Regions from separate parts of the Mesorhizobium sp. W067 genome, predicted to be linked through region 3. Evidence: predicted binding sites of a transcription regulator. Region 3 holds the regulator's gene; each other region holds the start of a gene.

Region 1 (2,265 bases), 1.6 Mb from region 3:
TTGCCGCCATCCGCCCTTCGCTGGATCTCAACTTCGGCTACCTGTTCCTCGACGGCTACCGCAAGGCGCTGGGGCGGCATGGCATCGAAGTCGACCCCGGCCTGATCGCCGACGGCTTCATCAACGAGGCCGGAGGCTACCAGGTGACGCCGCGCGTGATGCTCTCCAGGGACCGGCCCACAGCCATCATCTTCAACAATGACGCAATGGCGCTCGGCGGCTGCAAGGCACTGGCCGAGATGGGCATCAGGCCCGGCCACGACATCGCGGTGATCGTCATCGTCGACACGCCGCTCTGCCGCTATTTTTCACCGGCGCTGACCGCCTTCCGTCCGTCGCTGGAGCCGATGGGCCGGCGACTGGCCGAAATGCTGCTGGCCTCGCTTCCCGCCTTTGCCGGCCCGGAAGGTCCGCGCATCATCCGCGAAGTCTGGCCGCTGGAGCTGATCGCCCGCGACAGCGATTGATCCGCCGCGGAGGAAGGCCGGCGGGCCTCAATCCACCTTCTTCTCGCCCCGCTCGCCGGCCTTGACGATGTCGCCGGTGGTGAACAGGATTTCCTTCAGTTCCGCGCGCCAGTCTTTCTTCTGGCGCAGCAGGAATTCCAGATCCATGCCGAAATGCTTGAACTCCTCGCCTTGCGCGTTCTTCATGATCGCCTTGGCCTGAGGGTCTTTCTCGACCGACATGCGCTGTTCGTACCAGCTGATCGCCTCGGCCTCTTCGATCAACGAGGTGATCATGCGGGCAAAGGTCCGCACCTCCTGCGTCAGTTCTTCCGGCGGCTCGTGATACTGATCGAAACCCATTTATCCCTCCCAGGCCCGGGGCTCGACCGGCCATCGCAGGCGACGCTTGGGCTCGCGTGCAACGGATCAGGCTGGAAAATGGTTCCGGAGCGAGTGCGACAAGGTCTGTCACGCAACTATCATCTTCGCGTCCTAGACCGCTCATCGGTGGGCGCGGCATCGTCGATTGCGGCGGCTTCGTCATCCGGCCGTTCCGGCCCGTTCCGTCACAAGAAGGATCTCCATGAAAAATCTGCACCGAACCGTGTCGCTCGGCGCCGCATTGGCGCTGTTTACCGCCCTGACCCCTGCCCTTGCCGGCAGCACCGCCACCGTTGGCGGCTTCGTCAACAAGGGCCTGGTCGGCGTCGGCCGCATTCCGGCCGATCAGAAGGACAAGTTCGGCGAGACCTTCGGCTCCGGCTCCGGCATGTCGATCGACGCCGCAAGCTGGACCCATGGCGCGGATGGCTACAAGGGTTCGCTGTGGCTGCTGCCGGATCGCGGCTACAATGTCGTCGGCACCACCGACTACCGGCCGCGGCTCAACACTATTCGCATCGAGTTCACGCCGACCGCACTGGGCGCCACGCCCGCTGCCGGCCAGGAACAAACAGGCGTCAAGGCGACGCTAGCCGATTCGCTGCTGCTCACCGACGACAAGGGCGCAGACGCCACCGGCCTCGATCCGCTCAACGGCGTGCGCGCGGCGAGCGGCGACCTGCCGATCCTGCCCGAGGCCAACGGCAAGCTGGCGCTCGACAACGAGGCGATCGCGCGGCTGCCCGACGGCACCATGTTCATCTCTGACGAATACGGCCCCAACATCTACCGCTTCTCGGCCGACGGCCATCTGTTGTCGGCAACGCAGCCGCCGGCCGCTTTGGTGCCGATGCGCAAGGGCGGGCCGAACTTCGCCTCCGACAATCCAGGCCCCGGTGCAGCCGAACCCGATCCGAAGGATCCCGAAACCGGCCGCCAGAACAACCAGGGCCTCGAAGGCATGGCGCTGACGCCGGACGGCAAGTCGCTGATCGCTGTGCTGCAGTCGGCGCCCCGCCAGGATGGCGGCGATTCGCCCGCGACGCGCCAGAACACCCGCGCCCTGGTCTACAACGCCTCCGACCCGGCCCATCTCAAGCTGGTGCATGAATATGTCGTGCCGCTGCCGGTGTTCAAGGTCACCAAGGACAAGACCAAGGTCGCCGCGCAGAGCGAGATCATGGCGCTGTCCGACAAGACCTTCCTGATGCTGGCGCGCGACAGCGGAAACGGCCAGGGGGTGAAGGGCGATACTTCGCTGCTGCGCCAGATTTTCGTCGTCGACGTCTCTGGCGCCACCGACATTGCCGGCGGCGCCTTCGATGCCGCCGACAAGCCGCTGGCGCCCAAGGGCGTGCTCGACCCCTCGGTGACCCCGGCCAAGCTGACGCCGTTCATTGACATCAACGACAACAAGGAACTCGGCCGTTTCGGC
Region 2 (2,265 bases), 320 kb from region 3:
TCTTGCGGTAGACGCGGCCGGGCTCGGACGGCTCGTAGCGGATCGTCGTCATCTCATGGAAGGCGCGCGCCGCACGCGCCGCGAGCACATGGATGGATTTTTCGGTGTAGCGGCTGTCGGCGCCGAGATTCTTCGAATCCGACCAGTTGTTCAGCACCTCGTGATCGTCCCACTGGTAGAAGGTCGGGCAGATGGCGCTCAAGGCCAGAACGTTTTTGTCCATCATGTTGTATTTCCACTGGTCGCGGTACTCATCCAGCGTCTCGGCCACCTTGCGCTTGCCGTCGATCAGGACGACGTTTTTCCACTTGCCGCCGCCAGGCAGGTCTACCTCGTCCTTCATGGCGCCATCGGCATAGATGGTGTCGCCGGAATGCAGGAAGAAATCCGGCGTGTGCCTGGCGATGGTGGCGTAGGTTTTCATGCCGGTCTCATCGATTCCCCAGCCCTGGCCGGCCGTGTCGCCCGACCAGGCGAATTTTATGTCGCGCTTCGAGGCGGGTGCTGTGCGGAAACGGCCGACGATCGGTTCGGAAACGGCGTTGATATCCGACAGGTCGGCGGCAGTCATCCGGTAGAAGATATCCTGGTCGGAGGCGAGGTCGGTGAGCAGGCGCTTGACCGTGAAGTCGCTGGCCGGCGAGGTATCGAGCGGCGCCAGCCGCGTCGCATTGGCGAAGTTTTCCGTCGACGACACTTCGAACATGACGCGCGAAGGCCGGTCGGTGCGCGTCCACACCATGCCGCTCGAGGCATCGACATCGCCGGACTGGACGCCATGGGTGAAGGCCGGGCGCTGGCTGGCGCGCGAATAATAGGGCAAAGCGAGCCCCGATGCGCCGAGCAGACCGGCGGCGCTGGCAGAGGTGACGAAAGCGCGGCGGGTCAACGAGATCTTGTTCATGGCTGTCTCCTGATGGCTTCGAACGGTGCCAGCAAGCTCCAGCTTCAATGTTTCAGCCACATCTCGGGAAGATGAAACTTTGATAACAATCGACAGGTGATCTCCGCCCTTGAGGGGGGAGATGTCGCCGAAGGCGACAGAAGGGGGTCGCCTCGCTTGGAGCGCCGACCTCCTATGCGCAAGAGGCTGAGTCCGGTCGCACGGACCCCCTCTGGCCGCTTCGCGGCCATCTCCCCCCTGAGGGGGGAGATTAGTACCGCGCCTTACGCCGCTTGCGGCTCCGGATCGAAAGCCGGCCTGCTCGTATTGATCAGCAGCGACAGACACGCAGCCACGATCGCCGTCAAGCCGGCGATCAGGAAGGCCAGTTCGTAATTGCCCTGCAATTCGCGCATGGTGCCGCCGAAGGCAGCGGCGGTGGCGGCCCCCACCTGGTGGCCGGCGACGATCCAGCCGAACACGATCGGGCCGCTGCGGTCGCCGAAGGCCTCGTTGGCGAGCCTGAGCGTCGGCGGCACGGTGGCGATCCAGTCCAGACCGTAGAGCACGGCGAAGATGATCAGGCTGGTCGCCGAGAAGCCGGAATAGGGCAGATAGATCAGCGCCAGGCCGCGAATGCCGTAGTAGACGCCGAGCAGCTTGCGCGGGTCGAAACGGTCGGTGAGCCAACCCGACAAAGTCGTGCCGATCAGGTCGAAAATGCCCATCAGCGACAACAGGCCCGCGGCCTGCACCTCGGGGATGCCCATGTCGCCGCAGAAGGAGATCAGATGCGTGCCGACCAGCCCGTTGGTGGTGAAACCGCAGATGAAGAACGTGGCGAACAGATACCAGAAGACGCGGGTGCCGGCAGCGCGGCGCAGCGTGTTGAGCGTATGCGCCAGGAAATTGCCTTGCGATGCCGGCGACACCGGCGGCACGTCATCCGCCCCGGCGCCATAGCGCACCATGCCGATCGAAGCGGGACGCTCCGGAACCAACAGCCAGACCAGCGGCAGAAGACAGGCAGTGGCGATCGAGACGGCGGTAGCGACGGGCTGCCAGCCGCCCGACTGGGCGAGCGATGCCAGCAGCGGCAGGAACACCAAGAGGCCGGTGGCGCTGGAGGCCGACATCAGCCCCATCACCAAGCCGCGATTGGTCTTGAACCAGCGGTTGACGATGGTGGCGCCGAGCACGGTGGCGACCGCGCCGGAGCCGATACCTGAAAACACGCCCCAGGTGAGGAACAGATGCCATGGCTCGGTCATCAGCAGGCTGAGCGCGGTCGAGCCCGACATGATCACAAGCGAGGCAAGCAGCGTGCGGCGCAAGCCGATACGCTCCATCAATGCGGCGGCAAACGGCCCGGTCAGGCCGTA
Region 3 (2,265 bases):
CAATTCGGACAATGCGCTGGCACAGCGTGTCGTTTCCGACGACGCCATCATGGATGCGCGCCAGCGCGAACTGGACGACCGCGCCATCACGCTGATCGCCAAGCGCCAGCCGATGGCCAACGATCTGCGCGCCGTGGTCGGCTCGATCCGCATGGCCGGCGACCTCGAGCGCATCGGCGATCTCGCCAAGAACATCGCCAAACGCGTCGGCACCGTGGGCTTGAGCGTCACGCCGCGCGACCTCTCGCACTCCATCGACGCCATGGCGCAGCTGGTGCTGATCCAGGTGCAAGGCGTCGTCGAGGAATATGCCGCCACCGATGCGGCAGCTCTTGCAAAACTCAGGAATGACGACGAGCGCATCGACGTCAAATACACGTCCGTGTTTCGTGAGCTCTTGACCTACATGATGGAAGACCCTCGCAACATCACCGCCTGCACGCATCTCTTGTTCTGCGCCAAGAATCTTGAGCGCATCGGCGATCATGTCACCAACATCGCCGAAAATGCGTATTATGTGCTGACCGGCCAGCAATTGCCCGCCAATCGTCCGAAGCAGGACGAGACGGCGATGGCCACGCCGGCCTGATGAGGGTGAACTGCCTATGATCGCGCCACGCATCATGGTCGTGGAGGACGAGGAGCCGCTAGGCGTGCTCCTCCGCTACAACCTCGAATCCGAAGGCTATCACGTCGAGGTGGTGACACGCGGCGACGAGGCCGAGATCCGCCTGCAGGAAAACGTGCCCGATCTCCTGGTGCTCGACTGGATGGTGCCCGCTGTTTCCGGCATCGAGCTCTGCCGGCGGCTTAGAGTGCGGCCCGAAACCGAGCGGCTGCCGATCATCATGCTGACCGCGCGCGGTGAGGAAAGCGATCGCGTGCGCGGCCTGTCCACCGGTGCCGACGACTATCTGGTCAAGCCATTCTCGACGCCGGAGTTCATGGCGCGCGTGAAGGCGCTGCTGCGCCGGGCCAAGCCGGAAGTGCTGTCCAGCGTGCTCAAGGTCGGCGACATCGTGCTCGACCGCGAGTCGCACCGTGTCTACCGCAAGAAGAGCGAGATCAGGCTCGGACCGACCGAGTTCCGGCTGCTCGAATTCATGATGCGCCATCCCGGCCGCGTGTTCTCGCGCAGCCAGCTGCTCGACAATGTCTGGGGCGAGACGATCTACATCGACGAGCGAACCGTCGACGTCCATGTCGGGCGCTTACGCAAAGCGGTCAACAACGGCCGCATGCCGGATGTCATCCGTACCATTCGCGGCGCCGGCTACGCGATCAGGGAAGACTAGGATGCTGCGCGTCGCGCCGTTGCCGGCCATTCAGGCGACATGCTTGCCGGATTTGGCCTGAATGCCCGGCGCGAAAATCTCCTGATCGACGAAGCCGAGCGCGCGCATGGCACAGCCTTCGCGGATCAGCGGCAGCTCGTTGGGCTCGGTGTCGAAGGAGATCGATTTCGAATGCTGGCCGCCGGCGGTCTGGGCGATCGCTTCGCGCAATGCCGGCTCGATCAGGTCGAAGGCGGCGGCGCTGACGCCAACCATGGCGACAGGCGCCGGGTCGATCAGCGCAAACAGGCTGCCGAGGCCGAAGCCGAGCGCCTCACCGGCCTTGCGATAGGCTTCGCGCTCCGGGCCATCGGTTTCGCGGGCGCGCGCGGCGAGTGCGCGCATATCAGCGTCGCCGATATCGACCGGCTCGGCATCCTCGCCCATCATTTTGGCGCTGCGCCAGATGGCGTAGTTTCCGGCATAGGCCTCGACGCAGCCGCGCCGCCCGCAGCGGCAGAGCGCGCCGCCCGGACGGTGGATCATGTGGCCGAACTCGCCGCCCGAGGAATGGGTGCCGGTGAACAGTTCGCCTTTCAGCACCAGCCCCATGCCGATGCCGTGCGACAAGAGGATCGCGATGAAATTGTCGCGGTAGCGCTCGGGCTGGCGCCATTGCAGGGCCACCGCCATCATATTGCAGTCGTTCTCCATGGTGGCAGGAATGCCGAATTCCGCTTCCAACATGTCGGCGAAGGCAATGTCGGTCAGTGGCGTGATTGGCGACCACAGCATGGCCCGCGCCTGCGAATCGGTGATGCCCTGGATGCCCATGGCAATGCGGGCGATGCTCTGGACATCGAGGTCCGGGTCCGCGAGACGCCGCCCGACGATTGCTACGCATTCGCCGATCAGCTCGTCGCGCGGCATGGTCAGCGTGTCGAGCCGGCGCTGTTCTTCCGCGACCACCTGGCCGGCATAGTCGATGACG

Evidence for each region. Region 3 encodes PhoB, which activates phosphate uptake and scavenging genes when phosphate is short. Its sites were predicted from a motif close to TGTCATNNANCTGTCAT; they were not measured.
Region 1: the regulator PhoB is predicted to act here: its motif matches at 916-932, upstream of ACYG97_RS12965 (esterase-like activity of phytase family protein).
Region 2: the regulator PhoB is predicted to act here: its motif matches at 976-992, upstream of ACYG97_RS21990 (alkaline phosphatase D family protein).

What each region holds. Positions count from the first base shown of each region.
Region 1 is NZ_JBTTII010000001.1:2,622,670-2,624,934, forward strand. Features, by position in the region: gene ACYG97_RS12955 (LacI family DNA-binding transcriptional regulator) at 1-467, shown strand, start outside; gene ACYG97_RS12960 (ferritin family protein) at 495-809, opposite strand; gene ACYG97_RS12965 (esterase-like activity of phytase family protein) at 1,033-2,265, shown strand, end outside.
Region 2 is NZ_JBTTII010000001.1:4,511,819-4,514,083, forward strand. Features, by position in the region: gene ACYG97_RS21990 (alkaline phosphatase D family protein) at 1-904, opposite strand, end outside; gene ACYG97_RS21995 (MFS transporter) at 1,168-2,265, opposite strand, start outside.
Region 3 is NZ_JBTTII010000001.1:4,187,889-4,190,153, reverse strand. Features, by position in the region: gene phoU (phosphate signaling complex protein PhoU) at 1-589, shown strand, start outside; gene phoB (phosphate regulon transcriptional regulator PhoB) at 606-1,295, shown strand; gene ACYG97_RS20380 (ROK family protein) at 1,326-2,265, opposite strand, start outside.